Regions from separate parts of the Actinomadura sp. NPDC000600 genome, predicted to be linked through region 1. Evidence: riboswitches for the same ligand, from Rfam matches in the RefSeq annotation. Region 1 holds a riboswitch; each other region holds the start of a gene.
The links. Region 1 has a riboswitch for cyclic di-AMP ahead of ABWI07_RS15385 (C40 family peptidase). Riboswitches for the same ligand answer to the same signal wherever they lie in the genome.
Positions count from the first base shown of each region.

Region 2: another riboswitch for cyclic di-AMP. It lies ahead of ABWI07_RS35640 (CHAP domain-containing protein); the one in region 1 lies ahead of ABWI07_RS15385 (C40 family peptidase).
Region 3: another riboswitch for cyclic di-AMP. It lies ahead of ABWI07_RS07285 (C40 family peptidase); the one in region 1 lies ahead of ABWI07_RS15385 (C40 family peptidase).
Region 4: another riboswitch for cyclic di-AMP. It lies ahead of ABWI07_RS01125 (NlpC/P60 family protein); the one in region 1 lies ahead of ABWI07_RS15385 (C40 family peptidase).

Region 1 covers NZ_JBEUPD010000009.1:36,618-41,121, forward strand. Annotated here, with positions in the region: gene ABWI07_RS15370 (RDD family protein) at 76-699, opposite strand; gene ABWI07_RS15375 (RDD family protein) at 707-1,531, opposite strand; gene ABWI07_RS15380 (amino-acid N-acetyltransferase) at 1,537-2,058, opposite strand; cyclic di-AMP (ydaO/yuaA leader) riboswitch at 2,239-2,429, shown strand; gene ABWI07_RS15385 (C40 family peptidase) at 2,433-3,428, shown strand; gene ABWI07_RS15390 (transcriptional regulator) at 3,736-3,969, opposite strand; gene ABWI07_RS15395 (LacI family DNA-binding transcriptional regulator) at 4,396-4,504, shown strand, end outside.
Region 2 covers NZ_JBEUPD010000036.1:21,184-25,687, reverse strand. Annotated here, with positions in the region: gene ABWI07_RS35645 (C40 family peptidase) at 1-931, shown strand, start outside; cyclic di-AMP (ydaO/yuaA leader) riboswitch at 1,429-1,627, shown strand; cyclic di-AMP (ydaO/yuaA leader) riboswitch at 1,752-1,922, shown strand; gene ABWI07_RS35640 (CHAP domain-containing protein) at 1,930-2,760, shown strand; gene ABWI07_RS35635 (hypothetical protein) at 2,800-4,068, shown strand; gene ABWI07_RS35630 (M48 family metallopeptidase) at 4,065-4,504, shown strand, end outside.
Region 3 covers NZ_JBEUPD010000004.1:4,567-9,070, reverse strand. Annotated here, with positions in the region: gene ABWI07_RS07300 (amidohydrolase family protein) at 1-663, shown strand, start outside; gene ABWI07_RS07295 (Mut7-C RNAse domain-containing protein) at 693-1,475, shown strand; gene ABWI07_RS07290 ((deoxy)nucleoside triphosphate pyrophosphohydrolase) at 1,505-1,891, shown strand; gene ABWI07_RS07285 (C40 family peptidase) at 1,884-2,867, opposite strand; cyclic di-AMP (ydaO/yuaA leader) riboswitch at 2,908-3,044, opposite strand; gene typA (translational GTPase TypA) at 3,236-4,504, shown strand, end outside.
Region 4 covers NZ_JBEUPD010000001.1:257,984-262,487, forward strand. Annotated here, with positions in the region: gene hpnH (adenosyl-hopene transferase HpnH) at 39-1,043, shown strand; gene ABWI07_RS01125 (NlpC/P60 family protein) at 1,120-1,902, opposite strand; cyclic di-AMP (ydaO/yuaA leader) riboswitch at 1,911-2,049, opposite strand; gene ABWI07_RS01130 (MFS transporter) at 2,371-3,834, shown strand; gene ABWI07_RS01135 (sigma-70 family RNA polymerase sigma factor) at 3,896-4,504, opposite strand, start outside.

The sequences.
Region 1 (4,504 bases):
GCGCACGCGACTCCGTGGTATCGGACGGGCGGTATTGGAACCCCGCGAGCACCGCCCGGCACCCGGGAGATGCCCTCAGAAGGCCGAGGATTCGGGCCGGGGGCGCTTTACCACGAGCGTCCCGGCGACCCTGTCGTGAACGGCCTGGCGGCTCGTGCCCTCGAACACGGCCCCCGCGTTCACGACCCAGAAGATGCTCGCGAGCAGACCGAGAACGGGAATCGGGCGCAGCCCGATCGGCACCGAATAGACGGCGGCGCGCAGAACGCAGCGCAGGACGTCCGGACGCGCGTGCGCACCGGAGGACTCGGCCTCCCCCGGAGGCGCGCTCTCCTCGGGCTTGGGGGCCGTCACGGGCACGAATCCGGGCACGGAAACGGGTATGGCCGACGCGCCCCCGGGACCGGCGGCCCCGGCGGCCTCCCCGGCCCCCTGTGCCGCCGCTCCAGGGGCCTCCTGAGCGGTCGCCGCGACCACCTCGATGCCCGCGACGCGCTTGCCGAGCGTCCGGCCCCAGAGGGCGAGCTGGACCGCCTCGTAGAGCAGCATGCATCCGGCTACGGCTGTCGGAGCCACGACGTCCGCCGTGTGCCCGGACACGAGCTCGCGGACGACGAGAACGACGGGGATGCCGACGACGAGCGTGTCGACGACGCGCGCGAGGAGCCTCTGTCCGGGCTCGGCGAGCGGTGCCGCCATCGTGGCCTTAGCCCGCGTACTCGGAGTACTCGGAATCGTCATATCCGACCCGCTCGTCGATGACGAGCGTGCCGGCGAAGCGGTCATGCAGTGACTGGTGCAGGGGCTGGTCCCAGATCGCCCAGAGGTAGGCCATGAGTGCGCCCGCCCAGACAAGCACCATCCCGTACGCGGCGTAGTCCCACACCATCACCGCCAAGACGAGGAAGAAGAAGACGCCGAGCTGGTAGCCGACGTGGGTGATCCCCGCCCGCCAGACGGCCTGCGTCGTGGTGATCGGGCTGCCCGCAGGACGCGCCTGGACGACGCCAAGGCCGAGGACGCGCTTCCCCAGCGTGCGCCCCCACATGGACAACTGGACGGCCTCGTAGATGAACGGCAGCACGGACAGCACGCAGAAGAGGGTGAAGATGATGGGCCAGTTCCACACGCCCCCCTCGTCCTCGGTCTTGCTGCCGGGCTTGCCCAGACCGAAGGCACCGATCGTCACCGGAAGGACGAGGGCGAACCCGAAGACCGCGACGAGCGCGTTGTCGATGATCCGGGCGCCCGCCCGACGGTGGATCGGCGCCAGCGCCAGATCACCGCCGTCGTCGTAGGAGCCGTGGTGGTCGTAGGAGCCGTGGTCGTCATAGGCGGGCTGCTGGTTCCACTGCTGCTGCGACTGCCACTGCTGCTGGGGCTGCTGGGGCTGCTGCTGCCACTGCTGCTGGGACGACGGCTGCTGCTGCGGCTGCTGCCACTGAGGACCTTGGTACTGGGGCGGCGGGCCGTACGAACCCTGCCCCTGCTGGGGCCGATAAGGCCGCCCGCTGTGGGGGGAATCGCTCATTTGAGTCAGTCCTCCAGGCGAAGCAACATCCGGGTGTTGCCCAACGTATTCGGCTTGACCCGGTCGAGGTCCAAGAACTCTGCCACGCCTTCGTCGTAGGAGCGGAGAAGTTCCTCGTACACCTCAGGCGCCACCGGAGTCCCCAGGATCTGCTGGAAGCCGTGGCGGGCGAAGAACTCCACCTCGAAGGTAAGGCAGAACACCCTCCGCACGCCGAGTTCCCTTGCGGTCTCCAGGAGGCGGGTCACGATCCGGTGCCCGATTCCCCGTCCCCCGCACTCCTTCTCGACCGCGACCGAGCGGACCTCCGCGAGGTCCTCCCACATGACGTGGAGGGCGCCGCACCCGACGACGCGCCCAGGCGTCCCGTGCTGGATGTCCTCGGCGACCCAGAACTCCTGGACGTCCTCGTACAGCTTGACCGTCGTCTTCTTCAGCAGGCGCCGCCCCGACCCGGCGTACAGATCGACGAGCCTGCGTATCTCCTGGACGTCGGCGGTGCGGGCACGCCGGATCACGACTTCCACAAACAGGCGAGATTATCGAACGCCGCCGCTCGCCAGGGGCACCCCTCCGCGCAGGCGGCCGAACGCGCCGCCACCGCGCCGCGCCACCTGCCAATTCGCATGTTCTGGTTGGCATCCCATGCGGGTTCCGTTAGTGTCCATCGCTGACGTCGGCCGACCGCAGGACGGAGGCCGAACCGCCGAGTCCCAAGGCCGCAACCAGCGTCCTGGGAGCCGGGGACCCACTTTCGGAGCGTTTCGGGGGATCGCCCTGACGACCAACCGTGAGGGGTGAATCCGCAGCCGCGAGCGATCGCTCGCGCGCGGCCGCGGACGGGCTGCTCCGGCCCCAACCCGTCAGCTAACCCGGTAGGCGGCTGAGGAGAGGAGTATTCGTGAAGCGATCGCGGCATGCTTCCCTTTCACGCTTCTACGGGCGCGCGGCCACGGCGGTCGGCGCGCTCATCGTCGTTTCGGCCGCTCCGTACGCGCTCGTCCCGCACACGCTCGCCGTCGCGCACGCCGACCCCGACCCCTCGGCCAAGGAGCTGAGGACGAAGGCCCTCAAGCTCGCCGACCAGCTGGAGCAGCTCACCGAGCAGTACAACGGGCTGAAGGTCAGGCTCGCGCAGTCGCAGCGCGCCGCCAAGGTGGCCACGGAGAACGCCAAGCGGCAGGAGAAGACGCTCGAGACGCTCCGCCAGAAGGTCGGATCCCTCGCGGCGACGAGCTACATGCAGGGCGGCTCCGACCCCACGGTCTCCTTCGTCGCCTCCCAGGACCCGCAGTCCATCCTCGACCAGGCCGCGACCCTGCACTACTTCGCCAAGCAGGACAGCACCCAGGTGCTCGGGCTCATGCAGGCCATGCAGTCCGCGCAGCGGGCCCGCAAGTCCGCCGAGTCCCGCGCCAAGCAGGTGAAGGACCTGAAGTCGCAGCTCGAGTCGCAGCGCACGAAGGTCACCGACGCCTACGAGAAGATCCGCGGCAAGCTCGTCGACAAGGACCCGACCCAGCTCGCCAAGCTCCCGGTCGTCGGCACCGGCAAGGCCGCGCAGGCGCTCCGGTACGCGATGAGCAAGATCGGCCGCCCGTACGTGTGGGGCGCCGCCGGGCCGAGCACCTTCGACTGCTCCGGCCTCACGATGTGGGCCTACAAGCAGGTCGGCATCAACCTGCCGCACTACACCGGCAGCCAGTGGAACGCGGGAACGCACGTGTCGCGCAGCGAGCTCCAGCCCGGCGACCTCGTGTTCTTCTACTCCGACCTGCACCACATGGGCATCTACGTCGGCGGCGGCAAGATGCTGCACGCCCCGCAGACCGGAGACGTCGTGAAGATCGCCTCCATGGACGGACGCCCCTTCGCCGGCGGAGTGCGGGTCGCCTGACCGGCGGCCCGGCAGGCAACGCGTACGACGATCGATAACGCCGTGCCTCCGGACTCGTCGCGCCGACCGTGCCGGATGAGGACGGGCACGTCGATCCGGGCGGACGTGTCGGGCAGGGCGGCCCTGCCGGCCGTCGGGCCGGCTCAGGGGGCGTGCCCGGTTCGAACGCCGTCCGCGGCGGCGCCTTCTGCAGGGACCTACCTGCCAGGGCGCCGGCGCCGCCGCTGCGGGGTCGGACGGAATTCGAACGAGCCGCCATTTCTCCGGATGACGCCCGCCGTCCCCTGGCGAGCGTCGGGGGTGCAGGCTAGATGAGCTGCCTTCGGGCCGCCCACACCACGGCCTCGATAGGGGTGTTGACCTCCAGCCGGTCGCAGATCGTCCGCAGCCGGCGCCGCAAGGTCCGAGCGCTCAGTTCCAGCTTGCGCGCCGCCACATCGGCGGTGACACCGCTGGCGATCTGGGCGAGCAGTCGGATCTCCTCTTCGCTCAGCCCGAAATCGTCGGTGCCACGACGTGCGAGTGTGGCTGCTGTTTCCACTCCGTCCTCCCTCGTCCGTGGTGATGACCGCGGGGATGCAGCCGTCCGCTGCACAGGCACGGGTTGGCCTCGATCTGTACGCGCGTTGGGTTGCCGGGTCCGGACCCTTCCGGACTTAGATCATCGGGTTCCTTTGCTGTCTCACGCGCTTGGCCGGAGGTGGCCGCATGGCCGATTGCGGGGGTGTACGGGGGAACTCCGGGTGACGATTCACTCGTTGCCCTGCCGAGGGAGACGGGATGAGATCGCCAGCCATCCGCACCCGCCCCTCCCGCCGAACTCACCGGTCCTCGCAAGTGAACGAAGATCGTGAATCGTTTCAAGCTACGCTTCGGCTCGGAACGCTAGGCGGCCGGATCCGGCCCGTCAAGCGCCGGTCAAGAGCGCTACGCGCCCGTACGTTCACCATGTGTGACCGTGCATTCGGTGCCACGCCATGCAAAACTCCACTACCTGGGAAAACGCCCATGGAGCGGGACGAGGAGCGAGTTGCCACAGACCAGCATCCGTGAGGTCGCGAGGCGCGCGGGCGTCT
Region 2 (4,504 bases), on a different contig from region 1:
GACCTGCTCCCCGGTGGTGGCGCACGCCGAGCCCAAGCCGACCCGGGCGCAGGCCCAGAAGAAGCTCGACAAGCTCAACGAGCAGATGGACCAGAAGGTCGAGCAGTTCAACCAGAACCGCGAGAAGCTCAAGGTCGCCAAGAAGAAGTTCGACTCCGCGACCAAGGCGAGCAAGCAGGAGCAGGCAAGCTTCGAGGAGCAGCGGTCCAAGATCGCTCAGATGGCGGCCACCGCGTACAAGAACGGTGACTCGGCCGACGTCACCGGCTTCGTCGGCAGCAAGGACCCGCAGTCGATCCTCGACCAGGCGGCCGTCTTCTCGCACCTGTCGCACGAGCGCAGCTCCCAGCTCACCCAGTTCCTTGCGACGGCCCAGCGGCTCCGCCGCGAGCAGGCCCAGGCGAAGTCCGCCTACGACGAGGTGAAGTCCAAGCAGGACGAGCTGAAGAAGCAGAAGCAGGAGCTCGACAAGCAGGTCCAGAAGCAGAAGGCGCTCGTGCGCCGGCTCGGCGGCGGCACGCCGTCGCGCCCGGGCGGCGGCGGTGGCACCGGCGGCACCTACAACGGCCCGGCCAGCGGTCCGGCCCGCGCGGCGCTCGACTTCGCCTACGCCCAGCTCGGCAAGCCCTACTCCTACGGCGCCGAGGGCCCGGGCTCCTACGACTGCTCCGGCCTGACCATGAAGGCCTGGGCCGCCGCGGGCGTCGGCATCACCCGCACCACCAACTCCCAGTACGCCGCGACCAAGCGGGTGGCCAAGAGCAACCTGCAGCCCGGCGACCTGGTCTTCTTCAGCAACCTCGGCCACGTCGGCATGTACGTGGGCGGCGGCAAGATGATCCACGCCCCGCACACCGGCGACGTCGTCAAGATCAGCGACATCACCTCCGGCTACTACCTGAGCAACTACTACGGCGCCGGACGCCCCTGACGCACCGCCCTGACACCCCCGCGGCGCGGGTGTGACGGGGCCCTCATCGACAACGGACCGGGCTTGACCTGGTCCGTTGTTGATTTTGGGGGGGTTTGCCTTCTCTTGGGGCTTTGGTACCTTGTCACCACTCACGGCGCCCTCCAGACGCCGTGGACCCGCGGCGCCCCCCAGGCGCCCCGGTCCCACGCGGAGCATCCAGCACCCGCGTGACGGCGGCGCGAGCCACGCGCCGCACCCCCGGGCGGCACGCCCCACGTGCCGTCCCGCGGCGCCCGCAGGCGCCGCACGGTCTCGACGCAGACCAGGCCTACCCCCGCCCCACCGTGCGCACGCTTGCCGCGTGCATGGCGCCGAGCGTGCTGCCGCAGTGGCCTACACGGGGCAGGCCCCGGACGGCCCCGGAGACGGGGCGCCGTCCGCACACAACATCAGGCGCCGCTCTTTCGCACGCGGGAGACAGGTCCCGCGCAGGGCCCCATATCGCCCCCAGGATCGCAGCGGCAGCGCCGAATCCGCCGAAGAGCGGAACCGGGGACCCATATCCGCCGGAGTCCGGAGAGTCTTTCCGGACGGGCATTCCGGCACCCGGGGTGAATCGGCGCGTCTCTCCCGGGGCACCGGCGAGAGCCGCCGTAGGGCCACTTCCACGCCCGAACCCGTCAGCTAACCCGGTAGGCGTCTGGAAGAGAAGGAGAGAATCCCGCAGCGGTACCTGGGGCGTGGCCGCCACGCGACCACGCCCCGGCCCCCCCTTTCGCTCCGCAGGCACCCCCCGCCGCCGGAGCTCCCCCAATCCGAACCGGTGTGCCCGCCCCCGGGCACGCCACCGCCGAATCCGCGGACCGCCGTGCCCCGCATGCGCGTCCGACGCGGAACCGGGGACCCACTGTGTCCTTTTCGGGGTGAATCGGCCTGCCTTCGCGGCCGTAGGGCGGCTTCCACGCCCGAACCCGTCAGCTAACCCGGTAGGCGCCATGGAAGCCGAGGAGACCCCCGTGCCACGCGCGCACCGCAAGAAGGCCCCGGGCAAGCACCGGAAGCCGCACCCCCTTTCCATCACGTGGCGGACGACCGGCGGCGTCGTCGTCGGCGCCGCCGTGCTCGGCACCGCCGCCGCCACGGCGCAGGCGTCGGTCCTGCCGTTCGGCTCCGCCCCGGTGAGGTCCGCCGCCGCGGCCGACCTGGCCCCCGGCCTGGCGGCGCACGGCGACCCGTCCAGGCGCAAGTCCGAGGGCGAGCCCAGGATCCGCGCCTCGAAGACCCCCAAGAAGACCCGGCCCGAGCGGCCGTCGGCCGTGTCGTCCGGCAGGCCCTCCGCCAGAGCGGCCGGGAAGTCGCGGCCCACCGCCGCGCAGGCCATCAGGCTCGCCCGCTCGCAGGTGGGCGTCGAGGAGGACGGCGGCGGCGAGACCAAGTTCCAGGAGTGGTACATGTCCACGTCCCGCGCGCGGGAGACGCTCGCGCGCGACGGCGGGTCCCTCGACGGCTACAGCGACGCGAACTGGTGCGACATGTTCGTCTCCTGGGTCGGCGAGCAGATCGGCTTCGGCGACCAGGTCGGCAGCGACGCCTGGACGGTCGCGCACGCCCGCTGGTTCCAGGAGCACGGGCGCTGGGGCACCGAGCCGAGGCCCGGCGCGATCGTCTTCTACGCGTGGGACGGCGGCAAGTCCTTCGACGACATCCGGCACGTCGGCCTGGTCGTCGAGGAGATCGACGACGGCACGATCGAGGCCGTCGAGGGCAACACCGACAACGCCGTCCGCGTAAAGGAACGTTCCACAGACGACGTCGTCGGCTACGGCTACCCGGACTACCGGTCGTGATGCCGCCCCTCGCCCCGCGTCCTGCATAGGATCGCGCCCATGGAGGAAGGCCCCGGGCAGGACGCCACCGTCACGCGGCGCAGGGTCCTCGCCCTGGGCGCGGGCGGGGCCGCCGCCCTGCTCGCCGGAGGCGCCGGCCTGGTCGGCTCGCGCTCCGGCGGCGGGGCGCCCGGCGCCGGCGGCGCCGGCGCCGCCACCTCGCGGGTCGCCGGGACGTTCAGCCCGGAGACGGCCGCCGCCGTCCTCGCCAACCGCGCGCGCGCCGTCCGCGACGGCGACCGCATGGCCTTCCTCGCCAGCGTGGGCGACGCCCCCGCCGCCTTCCGGGACGCCCAGGCCCTCATGTACGGCAACCTCCGGAAACTCCCCCTGGAGAACTGGCGGGAGCGCATCGTCAACACCGAGGCCATGGACGGCGGCAACGCCGTCGTCCGGATCGAGGTGCGCTACAGGCTGCGCGGCTTCGACAGGAGCGACGTGGCCCGCACCCGCTACCTCACGCTGGCCCCGCGCGGCGGGACGTGGACGGTCGTCGGGGACGGGACGTCCCGCGGCCTCACCGACGACGCCGACATCTGGGACAGCGGCCCCCTGACGGCGGTCAGGGGGCGAGCCGGACTCGTCATCGGCGACGGCACCGGCCTCGACCGCATCGCCGCGCGGCTGGACGCGGCCGTCCCGGTCGTCACCTCCGTGGTCGGCAAGGGGTGGGCGCAGCGGGTCGTCGCGCTCGTCCCCGCCGACGCCTCCCTCGCCTCCGCGCTCGCCGGCCCCGGGCAGAGCCTCGGCCAGATCGCCGCGCTCGCCACCATCGCCCCCGGGGACGGCCGCGGCGAGGACCGCGTCATCATCTCCCCCGGCACCTTCGGCCGCCTCAACGAGCTCGGCCGCAACGTCGTCCTCACGCACGAGCTGACCCACGTCGCCACCGGCGGCGCCCGCGACCGGCGCACCCCGCTGTGGCTGATCGAGGGCTTCGCGGACTACGTCGGCTACCGGCGCGTCAAGATCAGTACCCGGTCGGCGGCGGGCGAGCTGCGCCGCGAGGTCTCCGCCGGGCGGGCGCCGTCCGCGCTCCCCGCGGCCGACGCGTTCGCCGGCGGCTCCCCGCGCCTCTCCCAGGCCTACCAGGAGGCCTGGCTCGCCTGCCGGATGGTCGCCGACCGGTACGGTGAGGCGGCGCTCGTCCGGCTCTACCGGGCCGCCGGGCGCGCCCCGGAGGCCGCGGCGCTGCGCGACGTGCTGGGCCTCACGCGGGAGCGCTTCACCGCACTTTGGCGCGACTACGTGAAAGAGGAGCTCGCATGAGCGAGGCGGAGACGGACGAGGGCAGCGCCGAGGGCACCGCCGGCGGAAGGCCGGGCGGCGCCCCCGGCGCCCCGGCACGGCGGCCCCGGGTCGCCGCCGCCGTCACGGCCGCCGTTCTCTTCGCCGGGGTCGCGGCCGTCCTCGCCCTGACCACCCCGTGGAGCCCGCTGCCCGGGCACGTCCCCGGCGGGCGCGTGAGACCCGACCCCGCACTGGACTTCACCCCCGCCGAGATCGCCCGTTCCAGGGCGTTCGACTCGGCCGTCAACCCGCCCGCCTACTCCGGGCTCGCCGTCGGACTCGTCCTGGTCCTGGTGCTGGGCTTCACCCCGCTGGGCGCACGGTTCATCGGCTGGGTCACCGCCAGGACACGTCGCCGGTGGCTGCGCATCATCACCGCCACCCTCGCCCTTACCACGCTGCTGCGCATCGCCGG
Region 3 (4,504 bases), on a different contig from region 1:
GGGCTGCCGGTCACCGCGCACATGGGCGGCCACGGCGCCGAGAGCGCCGCGAGCGGCCTGGCGTTCCTGGACGCCCACGGGCTGATGGACCACCCCGCGATGTACGTGCACGCCAACTTCTACACCGACGAGGAGCTGAAGCGGATCGCCGGGAGCGGCGGGACGGTCTCCGTCGCCCCCGCCATCGAGGCCGCCGTGAACATCGGCGCCCCGCCCACCGGACGCGCCCGCGCCGCGGGCGTCCCGACCGCGCTCGGCGCCGACACCGTCGCCTGCGGACCCGGCGACATGTTCAGCGTCATGCGCGCCGCCTACCTCCTCGAACGGGGCCGCCCGGACGGCGCCGGCCTCGGCTTCACCACCGCCGACGCCCTCCGGATGGCGACGATCGAGGGAGCCGAGGCCGCCGGGCTGGCGGACGCCACCGGGTCGCTGACCCCGGGCAAGCAGGCCGACCTCCTCGTCCTGCGCACCGACACCCTAGGCGTCGCGGCGGCCCACGACCCCGTCGCGGCCGTGGTGCTGGCGGCCGACACGCGCAACGTCGACACCGTCCTCGTCGGCGGCCGGGTGGTCAAGCGCGGGGGAGTGCTGACGGGCCACGACGTCCCCGCCCTGCTGGCGTCGCTGACGGAGTCCGCCGGGCGCGTGACGGCGGCCTGAGCCGAGGAGAATCGTCGGCCGCACGTGGCATGCTGATCTGCGTGGAGTCCGAGATAACGATCCGCGTCGCCGACGAGCTGCTGATGTTCCTGCCCGCCGCCCGGCGGGCGGCCCCGGCCCGCGTGCCCTACGACGGGACCTCCACGCTGGGGCACCTCGTGGAGTCGCTGGGCGTGCCGCTGCCCGAGGCGGGCCCGATGACGGCCGACGGCGAGCCCGCCGGGCCCGCCACCCGGCCCGCGGTCGGCGCCGAGGTCCGCGTGGCGGCGGTGCCGCGCCCCCAGCCCGTCACGCTGGACCCGGGCCAGGTCGCGCCGCGCTTCCTCCTCGACGTCCACCTCGGGACGCTGGCCCGGCGCATGCGCCTGCTCGGCCTCGACACCGCCTACCACAACGACATGGACGACCCGGCGCTCGTCGTCCAGGCCAACGAGGAGCGCCGTGTCCTGCTCACCCAGGACCGCGGCCTCCTGCGCCGCCGCGCGCTGTGGTTCGGCGCCTACGTCCGCGGCTCGCGCCCGGACGACCAGCTCCGCGACCTGCTCGACCGGTTCGCGCCCGTCCTGCGGCCGTGGACGCGCTGCACCGCATGCAACGGCGAGCTCGTCCCGGTCGACAAGCAGGAGATCGAGCGCGAGCTGCAGGCGGGCACGCGACGCAACTACGACGTCTACGGCCGCTGCGCCGACTGCGGTCAGCTGTACTGGCGCGGCGCGCACGGCGACCGCCTGGAGGAGATCGTCCGCGACGCGACGCGACTGGTCGACGCCCTCCGGGGCAACGGAACCGGACGGACCGGCGCCGCGGTCTGAGGGAGAAGCACGGAGAGGAGCTGGTCGAGATCGATCTCGTGGTGGTGGGTGCGGCGATCCTGTCGGAGGGGCGCCTGCTGGCCGCCCAGCGCGCGGAGCCGCCGCACATGGCGGGCGGCTGGGAACTGCCCGGCGGCAAGGTCGACCCCGGCGAGTCGGACGAGGACGCCCTGGTGCGCGAGTGCCACGAGGAACTGGCCGTGAAGGTCCGCCTCGGCCGCCGCGTCGGCGGCGACTGGCGCCTGAGCGAGCGCAGCCTCCTCCGCGTCTGGACGGCCGAGATCGTCGAAGGCGAACCGCAGGCCCTGGAGCACCTGGAACTCCGCTGGCTCACCCCGTCCGAGCTCTACGACGTCGACTGGCTCCCCGGCGACCGCCCGGTCATAGACCTCCTCGCGGCTCAGGGCCTCAGCTGATCCGGTTTGCGCCGGCGAAGTCGGAGCGTTCGCTGAGTTTGGAGATCTTGACCACGTCGCCGGTCTGGGGGGCGTGCAGGTACTTGCCGTCGCCGAGGTAGATGCCCATGTGGTGGAGGTTGCTGCCGAAGTAGACCAGGTCGCCGGAGCGCAGCGAGCCGCGCGAGACCTTGGTGCCCATGGCGAACAGGTCGCCGGTGTAGTGCGGGAGGCCGGGCTTGCCGACCTGGGTGTAGGCCCAGACGACGAGGCCGGAGCAGTCGAAGCTGTTCGGTCCGGCGGCGGCCCACACGTACGGGGAGCCGAGCTTGGTGAGCGCCTTGCGGGCCATCTTGGCGGGCAGGTCCGAGCCCTTCACGGTGGCCGTGAGCCCGGTGCGCGGGTCGCGCGCGTGGGTGGTGGTCAGCTTGTCGAGGCGCTTCATCACCTCGCCGACCTTGGACTTGGCCGCGTCGCGCGCCTTCTTGGCGTCGTCCCAGGCCTTCTTGAGCTGCGCGCTCTTGGCCTGGGCGGTGCGCTGCGCGGCGTCGGCCTGGTCGATCTGCTTCTTCAGCGCGAGGACGGCGGTGGCCTGGCTCTGCGCGAGGTAGGCGCGGTCGGACAGCCCCTCGGCGGACGCGCCGGAGCCGAAGAGGACGTCGGGGCCGCCGGCCATGTAGTTGGCCGCGGCCAGGCTGCCGAGCCGCTGGCGGGCGGGCTCGGCGAGGGCGCGCAGCCGCGCGGCCTCCTTGGTGGCGTCCTGCTCGGCCTTGCGGGCCTTGCCGAGCTCCACGCGGGCCTTGTTGAACTTCTCCGTGAGGATCTCGGCCTCTTCGTTCAGCGCGTCCAGGCTCTTGCGCAGGCCCTTCTCCGTCGTCGGGGTCGGGCTGGGCGCCGACGGCGCGGCGGCGTGCCGGGACGGCTGCGCGGCGCGGGCGACGTTCGGCGCGGCGGCGCCCAGGCCGATCAGGAGCAGGGTGGCTGTGGCGGTGGGCATGATGCGACGCCGCCGACGGGAATCCGGAACCAAGCCGGTGTTCTCCTCTCCTCGCACGCCTACCGGGTTAGCTGACGGGTTCGGGCCAGGAGTCGCCCTACGACACGTGTCGATTCACCCCGAGGGTGGTGGGTCCCCGGTTCTCCCGCTTCTCGGGAGATTCGGCGTTCCGGCCGCAGTCCCGGGGAGGGGACTCCGGACGACCGGATCTCGGGAAGATTACAAAGAACGAGCAAAGTTCGCCAATCGGGGCCCGGTGTGACCGGCGGTACGAACGGCTCGGGATGGATGGTACGCACGGCCAAGTAGAATGGGGGACTGCCGCGTGTCTGCGGCGATCCCCGAACTCTCACGCAAGGCGAACCCGCATGCCCATCTCCACGCGCGACGACCTCCGTAACGTCGCGATCGTCGCCCACGTCGACCACGGCAAGACGACGCTGGTCGACGCCATGCTCTGGCAGTCCGGGGCCTTCCGCGAGAACCAGGACGTCGACGACCGCGTGCTCGACTCCAACGACCTGGAGCGCGAGAAGGGGATCACGATCCTCGCGAAGAACACCGCCGTCCTGCACAACGGGCTGACGATCAACATCATCGACACCCCGGGGCACGCCGACTTCGGCGGCGAGGTCGAGCGCGGCCTGTCCATGGTGGACGGCGTCGTCCTGCTGGTGGACGCCAGCGAGGGCCCGCTCCCGCAGACCCGGTTCGTGCTGCGCAAGGCGCTCGCCGCGAAGCTGCCGGTGATCCTGGTCGTGAACAAGACCGACCGCCCCGACGCGCGCATCGACGAGGTCGTGGACGAGACCTACGAGCTGTTCATGGACCTCGACGCCGACGAGGACCAGATCGACTTCCCGATCGTGTACGCCTCCGGTCGCGCCGGGCGGGCCTCGCTCGACAAGCCCGCCGACGGCGCCATGCCCGGCAGCGACGACCTGGAGCCGCTGTTCAAGGTCATCACCGAGACGATCCCGGCGCCGTCCTACGACCCGGACGCCCCGCTCCAGGCGCACGTGACGAACCTGGACGCCTCCAGCTACCTCGGCCGGATCGCGCTGTGCCGGGTGCACGCCGGCATGATCAAGAAGGGCCAGCAGGTCGCCTGGTGCCGGCACGACGGCAGCATCGAGCGGGTGAAGATCACCGAGCTGCTGATGACGGAGGCGCTCACCCGCAAGCCCGCGGACGAGGCCGGGCCCGGCGACATCATCGCGATCGCGGGCATCCCCGAGATCATGATCGGCGACACCATCGCCGACCCGGACGACCCGCGCCCGCTGCCGCTGATCACGGTGGACGAGCCGGCGATCTCCATGACGGTCGGCACCAACACCGGGCCGATGGCGGGCCGCGAGAAGGGCACCAAGGTCACCGCTCGGATGGTCAAGGACCGGCTCGACCGCGAGCTGGTCGGCAACGTGTCGATCCGGGTGCTGCCGACCGAGCGCCCCGACGCCTGGGAGGTGCAGGGCCGCGGCGAGCTGGCCCTGGCGATCCTGGTGGAGAACATGCGCCGCGAGGGCTACGAGCTGACCGTCGGCAAGCCGCAGGTCGTCACCCGCGAGATCGACGGCAAGAAGCACGAGCCGGTCGAGCGGCTCACCGTCGACATCCCCGAGGAGCACCTCGGC
Region 4 (4,504 bases), on a different contig from region 1:
TCCACCGGGCCCGCACCGCCCAAGGAGGTCCGGACACCATGAGCATGCCGCTCCGCCAGAGCCTTCGCATCGGGGGCTACATCCTCCGCAACAAGCTGCGCGGGCGGGAGAAGTTCCCGCTCATCGTCGAGCTGGAACCCCTGTTCGCCTGCAACCTCGCCTGCGCCGGCTGCGGGAAGATCCAGCACCCGCACGACGTGCTGAAGAAGCGCATGCCGGTCGAGCAGGCCCTCGCCGCCATCGAGGAGTGCGGCGCGCCGATGGTCTCCATCGCGGGCGGCGAGCCGCTCATGCACCCGCAGATCGACGAGCTGGTGAACGAGCTCGTCCGGCGCAAGAAGTTCGTGTTCCTGTGCACGAACGCGCTGCTCATCCCGCGGAAGATCGACAAGTTCACGCCGTCGCCCTACTTCGCGTGGGCGGTGCACATCGACGGGCTGCGCGAGCGCCACGACGAGTCCGTGTGCAAGGAGGGCGTCTTCGACGACGCGGTGGCCGCCATCAGGGAGTGCAAGCGGCGCGGGTTCCGCGTCACCACGAACACGACGATCTTCAACACGGACACGCCGCAGACCGTCATCGACGTCCTCGACTACCTCAACGACGACCTCGAGGTCGACGAGATGATGATCTCGCCCGGCTACGCGTACGACAAGGCTCCCGACCAGGACCACTTCCTCGGCGTCCAGGAGACGCGGGAGCTGTTCCGCAAGGCGTTCGGGGACGGCAACCGCAAGCGGTGGCGCTTCAACCACTCGCCCCTGTTCCTGGACTTCCTAGAGGGCAAGGTCGATTTTCCCTGCACGGCCTGGGCGATCCCGTCCTACTCGCTCTTCGGCTGGCAGCGGCCCTGCTACCTGATGTCGGACGGCTACGCCCAGACCTACCAGGAACTCCTGGACGAGACCGACTGGGACTCCTACGGGCGGGGCCGCGACTCCCGCTGCGCCAACTGCATGGCCCACTGCGGTTACGAGCCCACGGCCGTCTTCGCGACCCTCGGCTCCCTGAAGGAGTCCATGCGGGCCGTCCGCTCGGTCTGACCTGTGACCGCTCTACAACCCGCTCCGCCCGGCACCGGCGATCCGCCGATGCCGGGCGCTTCTCTTGAGCCGCCGCCTACTTGAGGGACGTCGGCCGGTACGCCTTGTACTCGTCGCCAGAGGACAGCCCGTAGGTGAGCGTCCGGTGGTCGGTGCCGTACCGCCCGCGCTGCTCGTACGCCCAGTACGAGGTGTGCTGCTTGTTCGCCCACTTCTCGAAGATGACGACGTGCCGGGTGGTGTTGCTGCCGAGGGCGTCCATGACGAGGTCGCCCTTCTTCAGCTGGGACATCTTGATGCGCTGGGTGTATCGCGACGAGGTCAGGCCGACGGTGTTGGGCCCGGGCTTGGGCAGCCCCAGCGCCATGGAGACGTAGCCCGAGCAGTCGGTGCGGTAGCCGTTGTGCGACCCGGTCTGGCTGTAGGGGACCCGCTGGGCGGTGTGCGGGTGCCAGCTCTTGGCCCGCTTGATGACCAGGGCCCGCTTGGCCGCCTTGGGATCGGCCGCCTGCTGCTGGGGAACGGCCTGCTTCTTCGCGGAGACCGGCTTCGACTCGACCTTCGTCGAGGACCGGCTCTTCGTCGCCTCGGCCTTCGTCGGCGCCTTGAACTCCTTCTGGAACTGGGCCGCGGCCCGGGCCTGCCTCCGCTCTCCGACCTGCGTCCGCCGCTCGGCCAGCAGCTGCGCGGTCTGCTGCTGGGGGACGGTCTGGGCTGCGGCGGCCGTCTCGATGGTCGCGTGCTGCAAGGTCGTCGGCAGTGCCGCCGTCACGCCGAAGGTGGCGAGACCCGTCATCGTGCCGATGGCCCAGGGGGCGAGCCTTAGACGGCGCGACTGCTTGCTGTGCTTGCCTTTCAAGGGGGCTCCTTGCTTCCAAGTGCCGCCTACCGGGTTAGCTGACGGGTTCGGGCGTGGAAGTCGCCCTACGGCCTGGGCAGGCCGATTCACCCCGGTGCGAGGTGGGTCCCCGGCTCCGCGCGACGGCGGACTCGGCGGGTGCCGCTGAGGGAGAAGCGGCGCTGACGATGTGAGGCCCGATCGATGGACCGTCTCGGGGCCTTGTTCCGCGGGGAGGGCACCCCGCCCACGTAAGTGGGACAAAACGCCTGGAGAGCGTCTTGGAGCGGCAAACCTACAGAAATCACCAAGGGATGGCAAGCTTCCCGCGATCAAACCCGCAGCTCAGCGCCCCGGTGGGCGATCCCGAGGTGCTCTGAGTCCCTCCCTCTCCAAGGCCGTACGCGATCCCGCTCCACCTCTAGACGGAGGAGAAACCTCCAGTTAATATCTGGAGGAGAACCCTTCACTTAAAGGGAGGTGGGTTCCATGACCGCCATCACGTCGCGCACCGCGTCCGGCCCGTCCGCGGGCGTCCCGAACCGCCGCTGGGCCGCGCTGGTCGTCATCGCCGTCGCGCAGCTGATGATCGCGCTCGACGCCACGATCGTGAACATCGCGCTGCCCACGGCCCAGCACGCGCTCGGCTTCGGCGACACCGACCGGCAGTGGGTGATCACCGCCTACACCCTGTCCTTCGCCGGGCTGCTCCTGCTCGGCGGCCGGATCGCCGATCTGGTCGGGCGGCGCCGCAGCTTCCTGGCCGGGCTGGCCGGGTTCGCGGTCGCCTCGATGATCGCCGGCGCCGCGCCCGGCTTCGGCGTCCTCGTGGTCGGGCGCGCCCTGCAGGGGGCGTTCGCCGCGCTGCTCGCGCCCACCGCCCTGTCCCTGCTGGCCGTGACGTTCACCGAACCGAAGGAGCGCGCGAAGGCGTTCGGCGTGTACGGCGCCGTGGCGAGCAGCGGCGCGGCCGTCGGGCTGCTGCTCGGCGGCGCGCTGACCCAGTACGCCGACTGGCGCTGGTGCCTCTACGTCAACGTGGCGATCGCCGCGGCCGCGTCCGTGGCGGGACGCATCGTCCTTCCGGCCCCGCCGAGCTTCCCCGGGGCGCGCGTCGACTGGATCTCCGCCGTCCTCGTCACCGGCGGCCTGGCGGCCGTCGTGTACGGCGCCGGGCAGGCCGCCCCGCACGGCTGGGACGCGTGGCAGACCACCGCGCCGCTCGCGACCGGCGCCCTGGCGCTCGCGCTGTTCATCGCGCGCCAGGCCAGGCACGACGCACCGCTGCTGCCGCTGCGCATCCTCGCGGACCGCGGCCGGGCAGGCGCCTACCTCGCCGTGGCCACCGCGGTCGTCGGCGCCTTCGGGATCTTCCTGACGCTCACCTACTACCTGCAGGTGGTCGCGCACTTCTCCCCGATGCGCACGGGCCTGGCGTTCCTGCCGCTCGCCTTCGCCAACTCGGTCAGCGGGTACCTGGTCGGCGCCCTGCTCACCCGGCGCGTGCCCGCCCGCCTGCTGATCGGCGGCGGCCTGCTCATCGCCGCGGCCGGCCTGGCCGTCCTGACCCGGCTCGACCCGGGCAGCGGCTACGCCGCCTCGGTCGTCCCCGTCGAGATCCTGCTCGGGATCGGCATGGGCGCCGTGTTCCCGCCGGCCTTCTCGCTGGCGACCGCCGGCGTCTCCCCGCGCGAGGCCGGGGTCGCCGCCGCCGTCGTCAACGCCGCGTCCCAGATGGGCGGGTCGGTCGGAACCGCCGTCGTCAACACCGTCGCGATCGGCGCGACGGCCGGCTACCTGCGCGAGCACGGCCCGGCCGCCTCCCGGGTGAGCGCCCTCGTCCACGGCTACACCACCGCGGCGACCGTCTCGGCCCTCGCCCTGGCCACCGTGGCCGTCCTGGTGACCCTCCTGATCCGCACCCCACCCCAGCCGGACACCCCCGCCCACTGACGCCCGGCCACCCAGAGCGCCCCCGTCGAAAGGGGCGCTCAAGGCGTGCGGACCCGGCGTGTCAGGTGACCCAGGAGGGGACGATCTGGGCCAGCCGCTTCGGGTCGGAGAGCGTCCGGATCGTGGTGATTCGGCCGTCCTCGACGGTGAAGGCCATCAGGAGGAACGGGCGGCCGCCCATGGTGATGAGAACGCCGGGGACGCCGTCGACCAGTGCCGGGTGGCCCTTCGCGTCCCGGCGGGCCCCGACGGTGGCCTGGGCGGCGACCTCGTCCGCGCCCCGGACGACGCTCGGGCCCCTGTGCAGCTCGACCTCAGGCGCGAGGAGGGTGAGGAGGCCCGCGAGGTCGCCCCGGCCGGCGGCCGCCAGGAAGGCGTCGACGACCCCGCGTGCCGCCGAGTGGGCGTCGGCGGTGGGCGCGCCGAGCCGGATCCGTCCCCGGGCCCTGCTGGCGAGCATCTTGGCGGCGGCGGTGCTCCGGCCGAGGACGGCCGCGACCGCGTCGAACGGCATCTCGAAGACGTCGTGCAGCACGAACGAGACCCGCTCCGCCGGAGTGAGAGCGTCCATGACGACGTACAGGGCGAGGCCGACCGAGTCGGCGAGCACGGCCTCCGCCTCGGGGTCGGGGCCGAGGTCGCCCAAGGCGGTCCAGAGCTCAGGCTCCAG